DNA from 3 places in the Streptomyces sp. NPDC059255 genome. Region 2 is predicted to be linked to each of the others. Evidence: riboswitches for the same ligand, from Rfam matches in the RefSeq annotation. Region 2 holds a riboswitch; each other region holds the start of a gene.
What was found. A riboswitch is a leader RNA that binds a small molecule or an ion and turns the genes downstream of it on or off. The one in region 2 is predicted to bind cobalamin.
Positions count from the first base shown of each region.

Region 1: linked by a shared signal. The riboswitch ahead of ACFXKG_RS26515 (ABC transporter substrate-binding protein) and the one ahead of ACFXKG_RS35415 (ribonucleoside-diphosphate reductase subunit alpha) in region 2 are both predicted to bind cobalamin.
Region 3: linked by a shared signal. The riboswitch ahead of metE (5-methyltetrahydropteroyltriglutamate--homocysteine S-methyltransferase) and the one ahead of ACFXKG_RS35415 (ribonucleoside-diphosphate reductase subunit alpha) in region 2 are both predicted to bind cobalamin.

Region 1 is NZ_JBHYZP010000026.1:7,604-14,454, reverse strand. Features, by position in the region: gene ACFXKG_RS26525 (ABC transporter ATP-binding protein) at 1-427, opposite strand, end outside; gene ACFXKG_RS26520 (FecCD family ABC transporter permease) at 424-1,473, opposite strand; gene ACFXKG_RS26515 (ABC transporter substrate-binding protein) at 1,524-2,597, opposite strand; cobalamin riboswitch at 2,665-2,847, opposite strand; gene ACFXKG_RS26510 (DNA-binding response regulator) at 2,953-3,591, shown strand; gene ACFXKG_RS26505 (hypothetical protein) at 3,558-4,934, opposite strand; gene ACFXKG_RS26500 (sensor histidine kinase) at 4,927-6,336, opposite strand; gene ACFXKG_RS26495 (4-hydroxybenzoate 3-monooxygenase) at 6,573-6,851, opposite strand, start outside.
Region 2 is NZ_JBHYZP010000043.1:72,704-79,554, reverse strand. Features, by position in the region: gene ACFXKG_RS35425 (carbon starvation CstA family protein) at 1-1,062, shown strand, start outside; gene ACFXKG_RS35420 (CstA-like transporter-associated (seleno)protein) at 1,059-1,325, shown strand; cobalamin riboswitch at 1,392-1,560, shown strand; gene ACFXKG_RS35415 (ribonucleoside-diphosphate reductase subunit alpha) at 1,708-4,137, shown strand; gene ACFXKG_RS35410 (ribonucleotide-diphosphate reductase subunit beta) at 4,137-5,147, shown strand; gene ACFXKG_RS35405 (glyoxalase superfamily protein) at 5,200-5,532, shown strand; partial or broken gene ACFXKG_RS35400 (helix-turn-helix domain-containing protein) at 5,570-5,824, shown strand; gene ACFXKG_RS35395 (TetR/AcrR family transcriptional regulator) at 5,970-6,545, opposite strand; gene ACFXKG_RS35390 (aldo/keto reductase) at 6,636-6,851, shown strand, end outside.
Region 3 is NZ_JBHYZP010000001.1:285,301-292,151, forward strand. Features, by position in the region: gene ACFXKG_RS01260 (HAD family hydrolase) at 1-167, shown strand, start outside; gene metE (5-methyltetrahydropteroyltriglutamate--homocysteine S-methyltransferase) at 508-2,826, opposite strand; cobalamin riboswitch at 2,991-3,194, opposite strand; gene rpsN (30S ribosomal protein S14) at 3,369-3,674, opposite strand; gene rpmB (50S ribosomal protein L28) at 3,674-3,910, opposite strand; gene rpmG (50S ribosomal protein L33) at 3,980-4,144, shown strand; gene ACFXKG_RS01285 (type B 50S ribosomal protein L31) at 4,192-4,437, shown strand; gene ACFXKG_RS01290 (CobW family GTP-binding protein) at 4,437-5,597, shown strand; gene rpsR (30S ribosomal protein S18) at 5,636-5,884, shown strand; gene ACFXKG_RS01300 (SRPBCC family protein) at 6,284-6,796, shown strand; gene ACFXKG_RS01305 (FdhF/YdeP family oxidoreductase) at 6,841-6,851, shown strand, end outside.

The DNA.
Region 1 (6,851 bases), on a different contig from region 2:
GGGCCGTCCGTACGGCGTCCTCGTCCCCGGCGGACGGCGGCGACCAGGCGCGGCGGTGCGGGACACGGCCGAGGCGTACGACATCGCGGACGCTCAGCTCGACCTGGGTGTCGGTCTGCTGCTCGACCACCGCGACCCGGCGCGCGACCGTCCTGCGGCCCGCCTCGGTGAGGGTCCTGCCGTCCAGGGTGACGACGCCCGAGGTGGGGGCGAGGACTCCGGAGACCAGCCTCAGCAGGGTGGACTTGCCCGAGCCGTTGGGGCCGAGCAGCCCCACCGTGGAACCCGGCGCGGGCGTGAGGGAGACCCCGTCGAGGATGAGGCGGCCGCCGGCGGCGCGGGAGACCCGGTCGGCGCTCAGTCCCGTGGGGACTGATGTCCGAGCGGGGACGGGCGCGGGGGCGGGGTCGGGGGTCGGGTGGGTCATCGGGTCCTCCGGCCTCGGTACAGGACCAGGACGAACGCCGGCACCCCGATGAGCGAGGTCACCACACCCACCGGCACCTCCTGCGGGTCGAGCACCGTACGGGCCAGGGTGTCGACCCACACCAGGAAGACCGCCCCGGTCAGCGCGGTGACCGGGAGCAGCCGGCCGTGCCCCGGGCCGACCAGGGCGCGGGCGGCGTGCGGCAGGACGAGTCCGACGAAGCCGATCGCGCCCGCCGAGGAGACCAGCGCGGCCGTCAGCAGCGCGGTGACGGTGAGCAGGACGAGGCGCGTACGGGCCACGGAGACGCCGAGGTGCCCCGCGGCGTCCTGCCCGAAGGCGAACGCGTCGAGCGTGCGCGCGTACCCGCCGCACACCACCAGCGCCACCAGCAGGACGGCGCCGCAGACCTGGACATCGGTCCAGCCCGCGCCGCCGAGCGAGCCGAGCAGCCAGAACAGCACCCCGCGGGTGGTCTCCGCGTCGGCGGCGGTCAGGACGACGAAGGAGGTGAGGGCGGAGAAGAGCTGCATCGCGGCCACCCCGGAGAGCACCACCCGGTCGGTCGTCCCGCCGAGCGTGTGGCTGAGCAGCAGCACCATCCCGAACGAGCAGAGCGCGCCGAGGAACGCCCCGCCCGAGACCGACAGCGCCCCTCCCCCGACCCCGAGCACGACCACCAGGACCGCGCCGGTGGAGGCTCCCGAGGAGACGCCGAGGACGAAGGGGTCGGCGAGCGGATTACGGAGCAGGGACTGCATGATCGCGCCGCACACCGCGAGCCCGGCGCCGCAGACGGCCGCCAGCAGGGTACGCGGCAGCCGCAGGTTCCAGACGATGCCGTCGCGGATCGGGGTGAGACGCGGCTCGCCCCGGCCCAGGTGGGCGCCGACGACCGACCAGACGTCTCCGACACGGATGTCGGCGGGCCCGATGGTGATCGCCACGGCGACGGAGAGGGCGAGCGCGGCGAGGCCGCAGGCCCACCCCACCGGGCGGACCCAGACCGCGGCCCGCCGGACCTCGCGGGAGCCGCCGGGGTCCAGCGGCGCCGGGCTCCCTTCGGCAGACGCCCTCGACGCCCGTTCCGCGGTGGTCACTTGGCGGGTGCGTACGCGCGCAGCGCCGCCGCCACCTGCTCGACGCCCTCCACGGTGCGGATGCTCGGGTTCATGGCCTGGCCGCTGAGGCGTACGTACCGCTGGTGCTTCACCGCGTCCATGGCCCGGGTGACCGGGTTGGTCTCCAGGAACTCGATCTTCTTCGCCGCCGACTCGGCCGTCTGCGACTTACGGGTGAGATCGCCGATGACGAGGAAGGCGGGGTCGCGGTCGGCGACCGTCTCCCAGTTGATCTGCGGCCATTCGTCGTGGGTGTCGTCGAAGACGTTCTTGGCGCCGACGGCGTCGGTGATGATGCCGGGAGCGCCGCAGCAGCCGCCCATGAAGGGGGCCTCGGAGTTGGCGAACCAGTACAGGACGGTGGTGTCCTTCGCCTTCTTCGCGTCGATCCCGGCGACCGCCTTCGCCATCCGGTCCTTCAGCCCCGCGACGAGCCGGTCACCGCGCTCCTCGACGCCGAACACCGTGGCCAGTTCGCGGATCTCGCCGTAGACGTCCTCCATGGTCAGCGGCGTCGCCCGGGATCCGTCGGTGTCACCGGTGTTGTCCTTGGCGCAGTCGGACGGCGAGACGTACGCCGGTACGCCCACCTTCTCGAACTGCGCGCGTGTGGCCACGCCGCCCTTGCCCAGGGTGGACTCGAAGGAGGCGGCGACGAAGTCGGGCTCGGCGTCCAGGACCTTCTCGAAGGAGGGGCTGTTGTCGGCCAGCCGCTCGACCCCGGCGTTCGCCTTCCGCAGGCTCTTCGGCAGCGGGTCGGTCCAGGTGGCGGTGCCGGCCATGCGGTCGCCGAGGCCGAGGGAGAGCATGATCTCCGTGGTGCCCTGGTTGAGCGAGACGGCCCGCTCGGGCGGCGCGTCGATCCGTACCTCCCGACCGCAGTTGGCGACGGTACGGGGATAGCCGGCGGCCCGGGCGGAACCGGTACCGGAATCAGAACCGGATGCGGAATCAGCTCCGGAGTCCGAGCCGGTACCGCAGCCGGTGAGCAGCAGGGCGCCGGCGGCGAGGAAGGGAGTGGCACGGCGGGCGAGGCGTGCGATCGGCACGGAGTCGTTCCTCTGCGTCGAGGGCTCATGCGCGGAGCCCGGTCGTACGGTGCTCCCCCGCCACAGGACGCGGACGGAGGCCGCCAGCAGGTCTTCGGACTCGGGGTCACCCGGACGGAGGCGCCTTCCCGGACTGCTGTCCAGTGGCCGATGCCCCGCCCGTCGCCCTCACCGCTGCGCGTCAGCTCCGGATTCCCACCGGATTCCCTGACCCACGTACATGGGTTCGACTGGCCTCGGCAAGCTATCACAGGCGGTTTTCCGCCCCACACCAGCACTTTCCGGCGCTTTCCACCCGGCGGCGATCGACGGGAACGGGCGCGGCGGACAATGAGGCATGCCGGAAACCTCGCCCGTGAGTGTCGCTCTGATCGACGACCATCCCGTGGTCCTCGCGGGCATCGAGTCCTGGTACGCGGCGTCGGAGCGGCCCATCGCGGTGACCGCCAAGGGGCCGGACCTGTCGGTGGCGACGACGGGGCCGGGCCGGGACGCGGACGTGGTGGTGCTGGACCTGCAGCTCGCTCACGGGGTGCCCGCCTACCCCGAACTGCGGCAACTCGTCGCGGGCGAACGGCAGGTCATCGTCTACACCATGCAGGACAGCCAGGAGACCGCGCTGACCTGCCTGGACCTGGGGGCGTTCACGTACCTCACCAAGGCCGAGGGCGAACGGCACCTCATGGCGGCGACGCTGGCGGCGGCCGACTGCCGCCCGTACACACCGCCCGCGCTGGCCGGGGCGTTCGGCAGCGACGCCCGCAAGGGGCGGCCCGCGCTGACGCCGCGCGAGGTGGAGGTGCTGCTGGAGTGGTTCCAGTCGGAGTCCAAGGCGATGGTCGGGGCGAGCCTGGGGCTCTCGGTCCGTACCGTGAACACGTATCTGGAGCGGGTGCGCATCAAGTACGCCAACGCGGGGCGGCCCGCGACGACCAAGGCGAACCTGGTCGCGCGGGCCATTCAGGACGGGCTGACGTCACTGGACGAGCTGTGACCCCGGTCCGCGGATGCGGTCGCGGACACAGGCACAGACGCGGACGCGGACGCGGATGACGACGCGGACGACGACGCGGTGAGCGCGTCCTCGGGGGCGTCGGCCGGGGCGTCGAACGGGCCGTCGACCGGGCCGTCGAGGGTGCACGACGCCTCCACCAGCAGCCGCCCCTCGCTGCGCACCGTGCGCACCCGTACCCCCGGCTCGGTCGGTTCGGGGATCTCCGTCGGCCCGGTCGCCGGGCAATCGGTCACCACACTCACCCGCACCAGGCCGCCGCCACGCACGACCGTGGCGCGGGCGTCGCGCTCGGCGGTCGCGAGCGCGGCCAGCACGGGCTCGGTGAGCGCGCGGCGCAGCCGCCGGTCGACCGGGGCGCAGGCCCCGCGCACGGCGAGCTGTACGTCGACGCCGTGGCGTTCGGCGACGTCGATACCGGCGCGCAGTTCGTGGAGCAGCGGATCGTGCGCGTGGTCGCGTTCCGCGAAGAGCCGTCTGAGCCGGGCGGCCTCTACGGCGGAGCGGCGCCGTACCGCCTCGTCCCCCGGGTCGAGCGAGCCGCCGGCGAGCCCGGTCAGCAACGGCATGACGGAGCGGTCCAGTTCGGCGTAGCGGGCCCGCTGGTCGGCGTGGACCTGCGCGGCGACTGCGGCCTCCGTACGGACGCGCTCCTGCTCGCGCGCCGTGGCGCTCGCGGCGGCGGCGCAGTCACCGAGCGAGCGGGCGAGCATGGCGGCGGCGACCTGGAAGGTGCAGATGGCCAGGGCGCTGACGGCCATGCCGGAGGCGGCCTGCCGGGTCGGCACCCCCGCGAGCAGCAGCTGCGCCAGGGTGAGGACGAGATGGCCGCCGATGAAGACGAGCGTCGGCCGCAGCCCGGCGTCGAAGAGCAGCAGCACCCCGAACCAGCCGATCTCCAGGAACGTCCAGTGCGGGGTCCCGATGAAGTCCGCCACGGGCAGCCGGCTGGTGGAGACGGCCGACGCCACGAGGGCGCAGGTCAGGCCGAGCACCACCCACGGGCGCGGCCGGCCGCGCCCGTCGGCGCCGAGCAGCGCGTCCGCCATGATGAGGAGGGTCAGCAGGGTGAACGCGGAGAGCTGGATCCAGGGCTGGTCGTAACCGCGCAGGCTGCCGAGGAGGGCGGGCAGCGCCAGCCCGAGGTGCACGGCGGTGAGGATGAACAGCCCGGCCACACGCAGGCCCGCGCGCATGTCCCGGGCGATCCGGCCGGTCAGCGGATCGGCGGCCGGGATGTCCACCGGGACATCGGCCGCGACGTCCGCCGGGACGCCGGCCGCGTCAACAGCGCCCGGAGTGCCCGCCTTCGGCTGGTCAGGCACGGGGCCACTCCAGCCGTACGGTCGTGCCCTCGCCGGGGCGGGAGACGATCACGGCCCGGCCGCCCGCCGACTCCATCCGCTCGACGATCGAGCGGGCCAGCCCCCGCCGGTGGGCCGGCACACCCGCCGGGTCGAACCCACCGCCCTCGTCGCGGACCACGAGTGCGACGGCGCCGGTGACGGTGTCGGTGTCGGTGGCCCGGGTCGCCGTCACCGTCACGGCGCGGACGCCCGCGTGCCGCTCCACGTTGCGCAGGGCCTCCCCCAGCGCGCCGCGCAGCGCGACGGCCACGGGCGGCGGGACGGTGCCCAGGGAGCCGGTCGTACGGTCGAACGCGGCGTGGACGGAGAGGAGATGGCCGTCGAGTTCCGCGACCAGCTCCCGCGTCAGGTCGCTCGGACCCGCCGCGCACGCCTCCGACATGTCCCCGGACCCCGCAGACGACTCGGACGCCCCGGACGACGCGGACGCGCCGGACGCCCCGACCGCCGCCACAGGTGCCCGCGCGGCCGCGAGCCTGCGCAGGTCCTTGCCCGCCTGGGTGCGGACCACGTCCGGGCTGAGCGACCGGCCGTGCGCCGAGACCATCAGCAGGGTGGCGCACGCCGTGTCGTGCAGCGTGGCGAGGTGCTCCCGCTCGGCCGACCGCTGGGCCTGGGCGACATCGTGCCGCCGCCGCGCCTCGGCGGCCCGCGCGCCCGCCGCGTCGGCGGCCCGGCTGCCGCGCAGGACCAGCCGGAACATCCCCTGGCAGAGCAGGGCCTGGACGAAGAGCCAGGCCACGTTGGGCAGCGCGTACGTCCAGCCGTCGGGGCGGTCGATCACCGCGCCGGCCAGATCGACGGCGGCGAGCAGCGTGGCCGTCGTCAGCGCGAGGCGCGCCGGGTGCGTGAGCTGGTAGCCGACGGCGACGATGCTGACGACGACCAGCACCCACGTACTGCCGTACCGGGTCTGGGAATCCGGGATGGTCAGCGCCTGCGTGAGACAGACCGCGCCGAGCGCCCCGAGGTCGGCGACCAGGATCCGGCGCGGGTGCCGGCCCGCCAGCGCCAGCCGATAGTGGAGCACGCTCCAGACGATGACACCGGCGGAGATGACTGCGGCGGCGGGCATCCCGTCGACGGGCATGGCCGGTACGGCGAGCACGGCACCGGAACAGACCACGACGACGCGGATCCGGTGGGCGTACCGGAACGCGAAGGCGACGAACTCGCGCTCGGCGGGTCCGGGAACGCGCTCGGCCGGTACGGGAACGCCCTCGGCGGGTCCGGGAACGCGCTCGGCCGGTACGGGAACGCCCTCGACCGTCCCGGGGGCGCGTGCGTCCCGGCCGGGGACGTCTTCGCCGGGGCCGGGGGCGCGCGCGTCCGGTGGACGCTTCCGGTTCCGGCGTGTCACCGGAAGTCCCCCTAAGGGACCGGGGTTTCCCTCATTCGCCTCATGCACCACTCGGCGTCACACCTGTCACATTGTCCGTGCCGATTGTCGGTCGATTGACCGTCACACGTCGAGTGTGTCCGGCGATAGCGTTTCTCCGGTCAGGGTTCTGACGTCTCGACCGTTCTCAGGGGGGAGCGGTCTCCGTGGCCGTACGTACCCCTGCCTCATGGGGGTGGGCAGGGGTACGTACGGATTCATTCGAACGGCAACCCGGCGTAGTTCTCCGCCAGTTCCGCCGCGGCGTGTGGCGAGGACGCGATGCGGTCGAGCTGCGACAGCTGCAGACGGGTCTCGAAGCCGGACTGCGCCGGGTCGGTGTGCAGGGTGGTCGTCATGAAGTACGAGAAGTGCTCGGCCCGCCATACCCGCCGCAGACAGGTGTCGGAGTACGCGTCGAGCGCCGCGGATGAGCCGCTCTCGTACAGCTCGGCCAGGGCGCGCGCGAGAACGATGACATCGGCCGCCGCCAGATT
Region 2 (6,851 bases):
ATGCTGACCGAGTCGTTCGTCGCGATCATGGCGCTGATCGCCGCCTGCATCATCGACCCGGGCCTGTACTTCGCGGTCAACTCCCCGGCCGGGGTCATCGGGGGTACGGTCGAGTCCGCCTCGCAGGCCGTCGCCAACCTGGGCTTCACCATCTCGCCGGACCAGCTCGCCCAGGCGGCCAAGGACGTCGAGGAGACGAGCCTGCTGTCGCGGACCGGCGGGGCGCCGACCTTCGCCCTCGGCATGGCGGAGATCTTCTCGTCCGTCGTCGGCGGCACCGCCATGAAGGCGTTCTGGTACCACTTCGCCATCATGTTCGAGGCGCTGTTCATCCTCACCACGGTGGACGCGGGGACGCGCGTCGGGCGCTTCATGCTCCAGGACATGCTCGGCAACGTGTACAAGCCGATGCGCGAGGTGAGCTGGAAGCCGGGCGTCTGGTTCGCCAGCGCTGTGGTGGTCGGCGGCTGGGGCTACTTCCTCTGGGTCGGTGTCCATGACCCGCTGGGCGGCATCAACCAGCTCTTCCCGCTCTTCGGCATCGCCAACCAGCTCCTGGCGGCCGTCGCGCTCGCCGTCTGCACCACACTGCTGGTCAAGTCCGGCCGCCTGAAGTGGGCGTGGGTGACGGCCGTACCGCTCGCCTGGGACGCCGCCGTCACGCTCACCGCGAGCTGGCAGAAGATCTTCTCGGCGGACCCGAGGGTGGGCTTCTTCACCCAGCGCGACGTGTACCAGTCGGCCATCGACCGGGGCGAGGTGCTGGCCCCGGCCAAGACCATGGACGACATGCACACCGTGGTCACCAACTCCACGGTGGACGGGGTGCTCTCGGCGCTCTTCGCGGTCCTCATCCTCGTGGTCATCGCGGACGCCGGACGGGTCTGCTTCAAGGCGATCCGCGATCCGGAGGGCGTCCGGCTGACGGAGGTCCCGTACGTCGAGTCGAAGATCGTCGCCCCGGCCGGCCTGATCCCCACCCAGGAGGAGAAGGCGGAACTGGCCGCCGCCGAGGCCACCAAGGAGCGGGAGAGCGTCCCGGCGGGGACGGGCCCGGCATGACGCGCGTCCGGAGCCGGGCGGATCGGGTGCGGCACGTGGCCGGGCGGATCCGCTGGTACGTACGGGAGTTCACCGGCGAGTCGGCGTACGAGCGCTACGTGGCCCACGCCCGGGCCCACGCGGACGCGGCAGCCGGTGCGGGTACGGGCGCGGGTGCCGGCGCCGGTGACCCGGCGGGCGGGATCATGACCCGCCGCGCCTTCGAACGCAGCCGCACGGACGCCCGCGAGGCCGACCCGCGCGAGGGCTTCCGCTGCTGCTGAGCCGCCGCCGGGCCGTCGCGGAGCTGCTGCCGAGCCGCCGCCGATCTCGTACGGCGGCGGCGTACGACACAACATCTGGGGGGTGGCGCGGCGCGCGCCCCCCAGATGTATGCTCGACCTCGCTGTCGACGCAGGGGAATCCGGTGTGAATCCGGAACTGTCCCGCAACGGTGTACTGTGGCGCGCTTTGTCGCGCCCCCTAGTCCGAACACCTGCCGGCAGTGCGTCCGGCTCGACCGATCCGGGCGCCCAGACGTCCGGGCCTCGCGGTTGGGCCGGTGGACGCGGCGCGGTGTGCGGCCCTCTGCGATGACGGGCGTGCCTCCGTGCGCGCGGACCCGTGCCTCCTCGCGGCCCAGAGCCGAGCGAGGGAGAGCACCACGTGACCATCGCGCCAGCGGATCCGGTTTCAGCAACGACCGAGCGGGGGCCCGGAGCCGGGCAGGAACCGACGGCCGACGCCCCCGGCACCGCGCTGCTGCGGACCCTGACCGAGCTGACCGCCGATCTGCCCGACGCCGACCCGGGCAGGATCGCCGCCGCCGCGCTGCGCGGCCGTAACGCCCGCTCGGACGAGGCCGAGCTGCGCGAGCTGGCCACGGAGGCGGCGGCCGGACAGATCTCCGAGGATCCCGCGTACTCCCGGCTCGCCGCCCGGCTGCTCACCCGCACGATCGCCGACGAGGCCGCGTCCCAGGGCGCCGTGTCGTTCTCCGCGTCCGTCACTGTCGGCCACCGCGAGGGTCTGATCGCGGACCGTACGGCCGCCTTCGTCGCGCGCCACGCCGCGCGCCTGGACGCACTGATCGACCCGGCCGCCGACGACCGCTTCGGCTACTTCGGGCTGCGCACCCTCTACAGCCGCTATCTGCTCCGGCACCCCCTCACCCGGCAGGTCGTCGAGACGCCGCAGCACTTCCTGCTGCGCGTCGCCGCCGGGCTCGCCGAGGACGACAGCGACCGGGCGGTGGCGGAGGTCGGGCGGCTCTACGGGCTGATGAGCCGGCTCGACTACCTCCCCTCCTCCCCCACGCTCTTCAACTCCGGCACCCGCCACCCCCAGATGTCCTCCTGCTACCTGCTGGACTCGCCGCTGGACGAGCTGGACTCGATCTACGACCGGTACCACCAGGTGGCGCGGCTCTCGAAGCACGCGGGCGGGATCGGGCTCTCGTACTCCCGTATCCGCTCGCGCGGTTCACTGATCCGGGGGACGAACGGCCACTCCAACGGCATCGTCCCGTTCCTGCGGACCCTCGACTCCTCCGTCGCCGCCGTCAACCAGGGCGGCCGGCGCAAGGGCGCGGCCTGCGTCTACCTGGAGACCTGGCACGCGGACCTGGAGGAGTTCCTCGAACTGCGCGACAACACGGGCGAGGACGCGCGCCGTACGCACAACCTCAACCTCGCGCACTGGATCCCCGACGAGTTCATGCGCCGGGTCGAGGCGGACGGCGTCTGGTCGCTCTTCTCCCCCGTGGACGTGCCGGACCTGGTCGACCTGTGGGGCGACGCCTTCGACGCCGCGTACCGCAAGGCGGAGGCGGACGGTCTCGCGCGCAAGACCCTCAAGGCCCGTGAGCTGTACGGCCGGATGATGCGCACCCTCGCGCAGACCGGCAACGGCTGGATGACCTTCAAGGACGCGTCGAACCGTACGGCCAACCAGACCGCCGAGCCCGGCCACACCGTCCACTCCTCCAACCTCTGCACCGAGATCCTTGAGGTCACGGACGACGGCGAGACGGCCGTCTGCAACCTCGGCTCCGTCAACCTGGGCGCGTTCGTGGACGCGGCCACCGGCGACATCGACTGGGCGCGGCTGGACGAGACCGTCCGTACCGCCGTCACCTTCCTCGACCGGGTCGTCGACATCAACTTCTACCCGACCGAGCAGGCGGGCCGCTCCAACGCCAAGTGGCGCCCGGTGGGCCTGGGCGCGATGGGCCTCCAGGACGTCTTCTTCAAGAAGCGGCTGCCCTTCGACTCCCCCGAGGCCGCCGCGCTCTCCACCCGGTTCGCCGAACGGATCATGCTCGCGGCGTACGAGGCCTCCTGCGACCTCGCCGAGCGCGACGGGCCGCTCCCCGCCTGGTCGAAGACGCGCGCGGCGCGCGGGGTGCTCCACCCCGACCACTACGACGTGGCGCTGAACTGGCCGGAGCGCTGGGCGGCGCTGCGCGCCCGGGTCGCGGAGACCGGCATGCGCAACTCCCTCCTCCTCGCCATCGCGCCGACGGCGACCATCGCGTCGATCGCGGGCGTGTACGAGTGCATCGAGCCGCAGGTCTCGAACCTGTTCAAGCGCGAGACGCTCTCCGGGGAGTTCCTCCAGGTCAACTCCTACCTGGTGGAGGAGTTGAAGCGGCTCGGCGTCTGGGACGCCCGGACCCGCGAGGCGCTGCGCGAGGCGAGCGGCTCGGTGGCGGGCTTCGGCTGGATCCCGGCGGAGGTACGGGAGCTGTTCCGTACGGCGTGGGAGATCCCGCAGCGCGGCCTGATCGACATGGCGGCGGCCCGCACGCCGTTCCTGGACCAGAGCCAGTCGCTCAACCTGTTCCTGGAGACGCCGACCATCGGGAAGCTCAGCTCGATGTACGCGTACGCCTGGAAGAAGGGGCTCAAGACGACGTACTACCTGCGCTCGCGCCCGGCGACCCGGATCGCCCGCGCGGCCGGCTCCACTCCGGCTCCCGCCCCCACCACCCATCCCACCCCCGCCTCCGCCCCCGTACCGGCACAGCTCACCCCGGCCGACGAGGCGATCGCCTGTTCCCTGGAAAACCCCGAGTCCTGCGAGGCCTGCCAGTAATGACGACGGAAAAGAATCTCCTGGACCCGGGCTTCGAGCTGACGCTCCGCCCCATGCGCTACCCGGACTTCTACGAGCGCTACCGCGACGCGATCAAGAACACCTGGACCGTGGAGGAGGTCGACCTCCACTCCGACGTCGCCGACCTCGCCAAGCTCACCCCCGGCGAGCAGCACATGATCGGCCGGCTGGTGGCGTTCTTCGCGACGGGCGACTCGATCGTCTCGAACAATCTGGTGCTGACGCTCTACAAGCACATCAACTCCCCGGAGGCGCGGCTCTATCTCTCGCGCCAGCTCTTCGAGGAGGCCGTGCACGTCCAGTTCTATCTGACCCTGCTGGACACCTACCTCCCGGACCCCGAGGACCGCGCGGCGGCCTTCGACGCGGTCGAGGAGATCCCGTCGATCCGCGAGAAGGCGCGGTTCTGCTTCCGCTGGATGGACTCGGTGGAGAAGATCGACCGCCTGGAGTCCCCGGCGGACCGGCGCCGCTTCCTGCTGAACCTGATCTGCTTCGCGGCGTGCATCGAGGGCCTGTTCTTCTACGGGGCGTTCGCGTACGTCTACTGGTTCCGCTCGCGCGGCCTGCTGCACGGCCTGGCCACGGGCACGAACTGGGTCTTCCGCGACGAGACCATGCACATGAACTTCGCCTTCGAGGTCGTGGACACGGTCCGCAAGGAGGAGCCGGAGCTCTTCGACGACGCCCTTCAGCAGCAGGTCACGGACATGCTGAGGGAAGCGGTCGAGGCGGAGCTGCAGTTCGGCCGCGACCTGTGCGGCGACGGACTGCCGGGCATGAACACGGAGTCGATGCGCGCGTACCTGGAGTGCGTCGCGGACCAGCGGCTCCAGCGCCTCGGCTTGCCGCCGGTGTACGGATCGCAGAACCCGTTCGCGTTCATGGAGCTCCAGGGCGTCCAGGAGCTGACGAACTTCTTCGAGCGGCGCCCGTCGGCGTACCAGGTGGCGGTGGAGGGCACGGTCGGCTTCGACGACGACTTCTAGTGCCGCATCAGGCAACGCTTGCCCTGCCGGGTGCTCTGGGATGATGGGCTGCATGGACGAGGAAGCCATCCCGATTCTTCACGTCGAGGATGCCGCTGCAGCGGTCGCGTGGTACAGCCGTCTGGGCTTCACCCAGCTGTGGGAACACCGCTTTGAGCCAGGACTTCCCGCGTTCGTCGAGGTGGCACGCGGCCGGGTGAGGTTGTTCTTGTCCGAGCACGAAGGAGACGCCCGACCGGATACGTTGGTGTACCTCCGCGTCCGTGATGTCGACGCCATCGCCGACGAGTTCGGTGCTCGGGCGAAGGACGCTCCGTGGGCGCGCGAGATTGAGCTGCGTGATCCTGACGGCAACCGGCTACGGGTGGGCACACCTACGGAATGAACGCTCCCGGCCGGCACGTGGCAGCGAAACCGTGCCGGTGGCAGAGCGAGTGCGTGTTCGTGAGATCGATGACCACGAGGGGCGAAGACTCCTGCGGATCCTCCGTCGCGGCACGGGGTCGGTGGTGACCTGGCGGCGGGCTCGGATGGTGCTGCTCGCCGCGCAGGGGACGCCCGTGGCGAAGATCGCCGAGGTGACGTTCACCAGTGCGGACCGGGTCCGGGACGTGATCCACAACTTTCATACCGACGGCTTCGACTCGCTCTACCCGAAGTACAAAGGCGGCCGGCCGATGAGGGGCTGTCCGTCGCGGGTGAGCCGGCGGGCGGGGTCATCCTCGCAGTCCTCCGGGCCGAAGTCACCGATCAGGACCTGACGCCCGCCCGCCCGGGCCGTACGGGCGGGCCCAGTCGGCACGGTGGGGCGGGGGGTGGGGGTCAGGTACGGGGGCTCAGGCCGTCGAAGAAGATGCCGAGCACGCGCGTGCGAAGGTCCTCGTCCCAGTGCTGGCGCTCGGCGGCCAGGCACGCGGCGGAGACCAGCGCGCCCAGCTCTCGCATGCCCATGTCCTTGCGTACCGCGCCTGCCTGCTGGGCGCGGACCAGCAGGATTTCCGCCCCGTCCAGCATGGCCCGGTTGGCCTGTCCCAGTTCCCCGGCGTTGATGTCGACGCCGGCGTCGGCCAGCGCGTCGACGAGCATCTTCTGCCCGGTCGACGACGTGACGGCGTACGTGAAGAAGGCGAAGAACGCCTCGCCGGGGTTCTCGTCGTCCGCGAGGCTTTGAGCCTGGCCGGCGATCTCCCGCGTCTGCTCGGTGACGATCGCTTCGAAGAGCGCTTCCTTCGTCGGAAACTGCCGGTAGACCGTGGCCAGCCCCACTTCAGCCTGCCGTGCGATCTCGCGCATGGACGCCGCCGTCCCGTCCCGGGCGAGTACGGCCTTCGCCACTTCCAGTACACGGACGCGGTTGCGCCGTGCGTCGGCCCGCAGCGGACGGGGCGAATCGGACATCAAGCCTCCCGGACTTGCTATACGGATCACCTGATCCGTATAGTCGTAAACGGATCACCTGATCCGAATATTCTAAACCGAAGGACCACCATGCACTACGAGACGTTGGGACGCTCAGGCCTGAAGGTGTCCCGAGCCTGCCTGGGCACGATGAACTTCGGCTCCGACCACGCGATGGCCGCCTCCGGCGCGCAGGAGGCCGCGCAGATCATCGGCGAGTTCCTGGACGCCGGCAACAACTTCGTCGACACCGCCGACATGTACTCGAACGGCAGGTCGGAGGAGACCGTCGGCCGGGCGATCAAA
Region 3 (6,851 bases), on a different contig from region 2:
CGGCCGACATAGCGGGTGGTGGCGCCAACGGGGTACGCATCGTCGCAGTAGCGACGGGGAGGAGTGGCAAGAGCGTACTGAGGAGCGCGGGGGCCGATGCCGTTCTGCCGGACCTTCGAAGTCTCGATGTGTTTCTTGAAGCCGTTCTACCGAACAGAGACAGGTGAGCGGAACCCGACTTCACACCTTCCGGACACGTCGGCAAAAAACCATTGGGCGGGTAAGTCGAATGTGTCCTGCCCTCGCGGAGGGTTGGGCGTATTCGGTTCAGGAGCCATAGGTGCCGTGCGACCCCGTGCCCACAGGAGCGATGCCGTCAACCCGTCTCGGAGCGTATGGGGCGAGGTCTGTAGTCGTGCTTCATGGTTCGTTGCGGCGGGGCTCGTTCGCCTCACGCTTGGGGACCAGTTGGGGACCACAAGGTCCAGCGGGGCTGTCCGGCTGCCCGCGGCTTGGGGCCGGGGGAGGAAAGCGGGTGCTTCCTCCCCCGGCCGACCGGGCTTTCGGTCAGGACGTGGTGAGTTCCTCGCGGACCGCGCGGGCGGCGGTGACCAGGTTCTCCAGGGACGCGCGGGTCTCGGGCCAGCCACGGGTCTTCAGCCCGCAGTCGGGGTTGACCCACAGCCTTTCGGCGGGGATGGCCTTGAGGCCGGCCCGCAGCAGATCAGCGGCTTCCCGCGCGCTGGGCACGCGCGGGGAGTGGATGTCGTACACGCCGGGTCCGGCCTCGCGCGCATAGCCGTGCGATGCCAGTTCACGGGCGACCTGCATGTGCGAGCGGGCGGCCTCCAGGCTGATGACGTCGGCGTCGAGATCGTCGATCGCCTGCACGATGTCGCCGAACTCGGCGTAGCACATGTGCGTGTGGATCTGCGTGCCCGGCCGTACTCCGCTGGTGCTGAGCCGGAACGCCTCGGTGGCCCAGCTCAGATACGCCGGACGGTCGGCGGCCCGCAGCGGCAGGGTCTCGCGCAGCGCCGGCTCGTCCACCTGGATCACCGAAGTGCCGCCCGCTTCGAGGTCGTTCACCTCGTCACGCAGGGCCAGGGCGACTTGGCGTGCGGTGTCGCCGAGGGGCTGGTCGTCGCGGACGAAGGACCAGGCGAGCATGGTGACCGGGCCGGTGAGCATGCCCTTGACCGGGCGTGAGGTGAGGGACTGGGCGTATGCCGTCCAGCGTACGGTCATCGGCTCGGGGCGGGAGATGTCCCCGGCGAGGATCGGTGGACGCACGTACCGGGTGCCGTAGGACTGCACCCAGCCGTGCTGGGTGGCGAGGTAACCGGTGAGCTGTTCGGCGAAGTACTGCACCATGTCGTTGCGCTCGGGCTCGCCGTGCACCAGGACGTCGATCCCGGTCTCCTCCTGGAAGGACACGACCTCGTCGATCTCGGCGCGGATGCGCTCCTCGTAACCGGCTGTGTCGATGCGTCCGGCGCGCAGGTCGGCGCGGGCCGTGCGCAGTTCGCCGGTCTGAGGGAAGGAGCCGATGGTGGTGGTCGGCAGCAGCGGCAGGCCGAGGTGGGAGCGCTGGGCGGTGGCCCGCTCGGCGTACGGCTGGGAGCGGCGGGTGTCGGTGTCCGTGACGGCGGCGGTGCGGATGCGGACGGCCGGGTCGTGGGTGAGGGGAGAGTTCGAGCGGGAGGCGAGGTCGGCGCGATTCGCGGCCAGCTCGCCCGCGATCGCGTCGGTCCCGTGCGCCAGGCCCCTGGCGAGGGTGACGGTCTCGGCGGTCTTCTGTCGGGCGAAGGCGAGCCAGCGCAGGATCTGCGGATCGATGTCCCGTTCGGCGGACGTGTCGAGGGGGACGTGCAGGAGGGAGCAGGAGGCGGCCACATCGACCCGGTCGGCCAGTCCGAGCAGGGTGCCGAGGGTGGCGAGGGACTTGGCCAGGTCGTTGATCCAGATGTTGCGGCCATTGACGACACCGGCGATCAGGCGCTTGCCGGACAGTCCGCCCACGGCGGCGAGATCGTCGAGGTTGGCGGCTGCGGCATCGGTGAAGTCCAGGGCGAGTCCGTCGACCGGCGCCTTGGCGAGGACGGGCAGAGCCTCGCCGAGCCGGTCGAAGTAGGAGGCGACCAGGAGCTTGGGCCGGTCGGTGCGGGCACCGAGGTCGCGGTAGGCGTGGGCGGCGGCGTTCAGGTCGGCCGGGGTGCGGTCCTGGACCAGGGCGGGCTCGTCCAACTGCACCCACTCCGCGCCTGCCGCGCGCAGGTCGGCGAGGACTTCCGCGTACACGGGGAGCAGCCGGTCCAGCAGGGTGAGCGGCTCGAAGTCCGCGGGCACGGCGGGGGCGGGCTTGGCGAGCAGCAGGTAGGTGACCGGGCCGACCAGTACCGGCCGGGCGCTCAGCCCGAGGGCGAGGGCTTCTTTCAACTCGGCGACCTGCTTGGTCGAGTCAGCCGTGAAGACCGTGTCCGGGCCCAGCTCGGGCACCAGGTAGTGGTAGTTGGTGTCGAACCACTTGGTCATCTCCAGTGGTGCGACGTCCTGAGTGCCGCGGGCCATGGCGAAGTAGCCGTCCAGCGGATCGACGGACACTGCGGCACGGTGGCGCGCGGGGATCGCACCGACCATGACGGTGGTGTCCAGGACATGGTCGTAGTACGAGAAGTCGCCGGTCGGGACCTCGGTGATGCCGGCGTCGGCGAGCTGCCGCCAGCTGCGGACGCGCAGGTCGGCGGCGGCGGAGCGGAGGGCGTCGGCGGGGACACGGCCCTTCCAGTAGGCCTCGATCGCCCTCTTGAGTTCCCGGTTCGGACCCTGGCGGGGGTAGCCGTACACGGTGGCCCGTGCTGCCGCGGCTGCGGACTTCGTTGTCACGGAAATCTCCTTCGCGAGATATCTCCCTGGAATCCCGGGACGGGACGCGAGCGCGAAGGGGTGACGAACCGGACGGACCCGACCTCGCGCGGCACAGCGCGGTCATCCGCCTGATATGTACGCCGACCCGCCCACGAGGTCACCGGGATCTCCGCGCACGAATGGTTCGTACACGGGCAACGGGCAGGTCTTCGGACTCGCGGGCACGCCTTCCTGCGGAAGACACCTACTGGCCGTCGCTTCCCAGACCCGGTACGTCGGATCCAGTGCGTATGACGGTGGTCGTTCCCACTCACCGCTGCGGGGCAGTCCCGGATTCCCACCAGGTTCCCTCTTGCGACGCGTCTACCTGGAGGGCAGGGCGAACCAGCTGCACCGCCCAGCCTAGAGCGTGGACAACCCTTTGGTCGAGCGTGTTCGAGCCGCCGCCTGCTCCTGTCCGCACCGGTCTTCGCCGCCACGGTCGGCCCCGCGCGGCGCGAGACGCCGGCCGATGCGCGGCGGCGGGGCGCGGCCGTGGCCTTTGTGTCAGCGGGCAGCGGTTACCAGGAGGACCTGGTCACCCCGGGCAGGAAGCCGGCGTGTGCCTGCTCCCGGGCGCGGACCCTGGAGAGGCCGAACTTGCGCAGGTAGCCGCGGGGGCGGCCGTCCACACTGTCGCGGTTGCGTACGCGGGTGGCGCCGGCGTTGCGCGGCTGCCGGCGCAGCTCCGCCAGTGCGGCCCGGCGTTCGTCCCCGGTCGACGAGGGGCGGCGGATGATCTCCTTGAGCTCGGCCCGCCGGGCGGCGTACCGCTCGACGATCTCCTTGCGCTTCTCGTTCTGCGCGATCTTGCTCTTCTTCGCCATCAGACCTTCCCCCCGCGTGCCCGGATCCGTGCCACGGCCGCCTCGATGCCGATCACGTCCACCGTCTTGATCGCCTTGGCGCTCAGGGTCAGGCGGACAGTGCGGCCCTCGCCGGGGAGCCGGTAGCGCTTGTGCTGGATGTTCGGGTCGAAGCGGCGCGAGGTGCGCCGGTGGGAGTGGGAGATCTTGTTGCCGAAGCCCGGTTTGGCACCGGTCAGTTGGCAGTGGGCGGACATGGGTGTTACCTGCCTCTCTCTGCGACCACTACCTATTGGTAATGGAAATCATTCCCATATACTAGCCTCATGGCACGCAACGAACTCCGCCCGGTCGTCAAGCTGCGCTCCACCGCGGGCACCGGCTTCACCTACGTCACCCGTAAGAACCGGCGCAACGACCCCGACCGGATGGTGCTGCGCAAGTACGACCCCGTCGTCCGTCGTCATGTCGACTTCCGTGAAGAGCGCTGAAACGCTCCGCCACCCCACGCCCTGTCCTCGAAAGGCCCGCCTCAGCCATGAAGCCCGGCATCCACCCCGTCTATGCCCCCGTCGTCTTCCGTGACTCCGCCTCGAACCACGCTTTCCTCACCCGATCCACGATGACCAGCGACAGGACGATCGAGTGGGAGGACGGCCACACCTACCCGGTCGTCGATGTCGAGATCTCCTCGGTGAGCCATCCCTTCTACACCGGCACCGCCCGCGTCCTGGACACCGCCGGCCGCGTCGAACGCTTCGAGCGCCGCTACGGGACCCGGTGATGGCGCAGGACCCCCGACTGCCCGTCGTCATCGTCGCCGGGCTCCACGCGGACGCCCGCAGACAGGTCGTCGACCTGCTCCTGCGGTCCGTCCCCGGCAGCGTCGCCCTGCATCACGACCTGACCGGCGCGGGCGGCGGAACCGTACGCCGCCTGATCCGCGACGCTTCCGGACACCTCTCGGACGGTGAGACTCCGCTGGTCAACGACTGCGCGTGCTGCGCGCTGCGCGAGGACCTCGTCCCCGAGCTGGAGCGGCTGGCCGGCAGTGGCTCGACCCGGCTCGCCGTCGTCGAACTGTGGGACTCGGTCGAGCCGAAGGGGATGGCGGAAGTCGTCGCGGCTCACGGGGACGCCGGCCTGGTCCTCACCGGCGTGATCACCGCCGTGGATCCCGCGCTCGTGCTGCCGTACCTGGCCAACGGCGACGACCTGGCCGAAGCCGGCCTGGGGGCCGCGCCGACCGATCAGCGTACCGTCGGTGACACCTGGGCCCGCCAGCTGGAATACGCGCCGGTCCTCGCCCTGGTCGACAACGAGGAGGCGGACAGCGAGGACCGCGCGCTCCTCAGGCAACTGCACCCCACCGCCCGCCAGGTGGCAGCGCACTCCGGCGGACTCGCTGAACTCGCCGAGGTCGCCTTCGCCGGCTTCGACGTCGAGACGGCCGCCGCCGCCCAGCATCCGGCGTGCGCGCTGCTGCCCCAGGACGCCGACGAGGCCGGGGTGACCACGCTCGTCTGGCGCCGCCGCCGGCCCTTCCACCCTGGGCGCCTCTACGAGGCATTGGAGGACCTGTGCTGCGCGGCCGCACGCAGCCGCGGCCGGTTCTGGCTCGCCGACCGCCCCGACACCCTGCTCGCCTGGGACGCCGCGGGCGGCGCCCTGTGCGTGGAGAACGTCGGCCCGTGGCTGGCCTCTCTGCCCGACGCGGCCTGGGAGATGATCCCGCCCATGCGGCAGGCGGCCGCATCACTGGACTGGCACCCCGAACACGGCGACTGCTGCCAGCACCTCGTCTTCACCTCCCCCGGACTGGAACGCGAAGGGCTCGAACAGCTCCTTGAGTCCTGCCTGCTGACGGACGCCGAGTACGCCGCCGGACGCGAGGCGTGGCAGCACCTCCCCGCGGCCTTCGACGCCCTCCTCGACCCCGCCTGACCCCGCCGACAACTCCCCGTACCCAAGGAGCAACACTCATGGCCCGCCGCCCGGAAATCCGCAAGCCAGCCAAGTCCCGCCCCAACCCGCTCGACGCGGCCAGGATCACGTACATCGACTACAAGGACACCGATCTGCTGCGCAAGTTCATCTCCGAACGGGGCAAGATCCGCAGCCGCCGCGTCACTCGCGTCACCGCCCGGCAGCAGCGCAAGCTTGCCGCCGCCATCAAGAACGCCCGCGAGATGGCCCTGCTCCCCTATGCCGGAGCCTCCAGCGGCCGCTGACACCCGGGAGCGCGGTCAGGACGGTGCGCGAGGGGAGGTCGGCCTCGGCGGCCCTGCCCGACGACGGGCAGGATGGCGTTGCCTCGATCACGGCCTCGATGAGGCTCAGCGGCAGGTGCACCGGGAGAACGACTACGCGCGAGCAGGTCGCAGGCGGTACCGGAGAAATCCGGTACCGCCTTCCGGCGTTTCCCGGGGGACCGGCATCGAGAGCCGCCTCGATGGACACGGCGACCGCGCAAGGCCCCCGGCCGCTGACAGGCGGCGGCCTCTCACCCGAGCCACAGTGGTTTCGTACGACATCGCCCGGATTGGAATCGCGCGGAACGGGCACCCAGTGGCGTGGCACCACGGCCGGGTGCGGCGGCACCGGTGCCGCCGCGGAGAGGCAGGGCAACCATGAGCGTCATCGAAGGCGCGGTCGACGTCGACGTGCCGGTCCAAACGGCCTACAACCAGTGGACCCAATTCGAGTGCTTTCCCCAGTTCATGAGCGGAGTGCGCCGAGTGGAACGGTCGAACTCCTCCGTGACGCACTGGGTGACCGGATTCGGCGGCGTGTCCCGCGAGTTCGACGCGGAGATCACCGAGCAGCGCCCCGACGACCGGGTGGAGTGGCGCACGGTGGGCGAGCCCCGCCTGACCGGATCGGTGCGTTTCCGGTCACTGGGCGACAACCGCTGCCGGGTCACCCTCCGTATCGGTTTCACTCCGCGCGGCGCCGCCGAGCGTGCCGCGGACGCCCTGGGCCTGGTCCGCAGGCAGGTGCGCGCGGATCTCCGGCGGTTCAAGGAGTACATCGAGGGCCAGGGCCGGGAGACCGGGCGGTGGCGGGGAACGATCAGCGGTGGGCATGTGGAACCGGACTCGGACCGCCCGCCGCCGCACGTGCCGAACTGGCCGACCGGCTGAAGCAGCCCGTACGACGTGAAGACCCGAGGCGGAAGGTTGTGGCGGTGCGAGAACC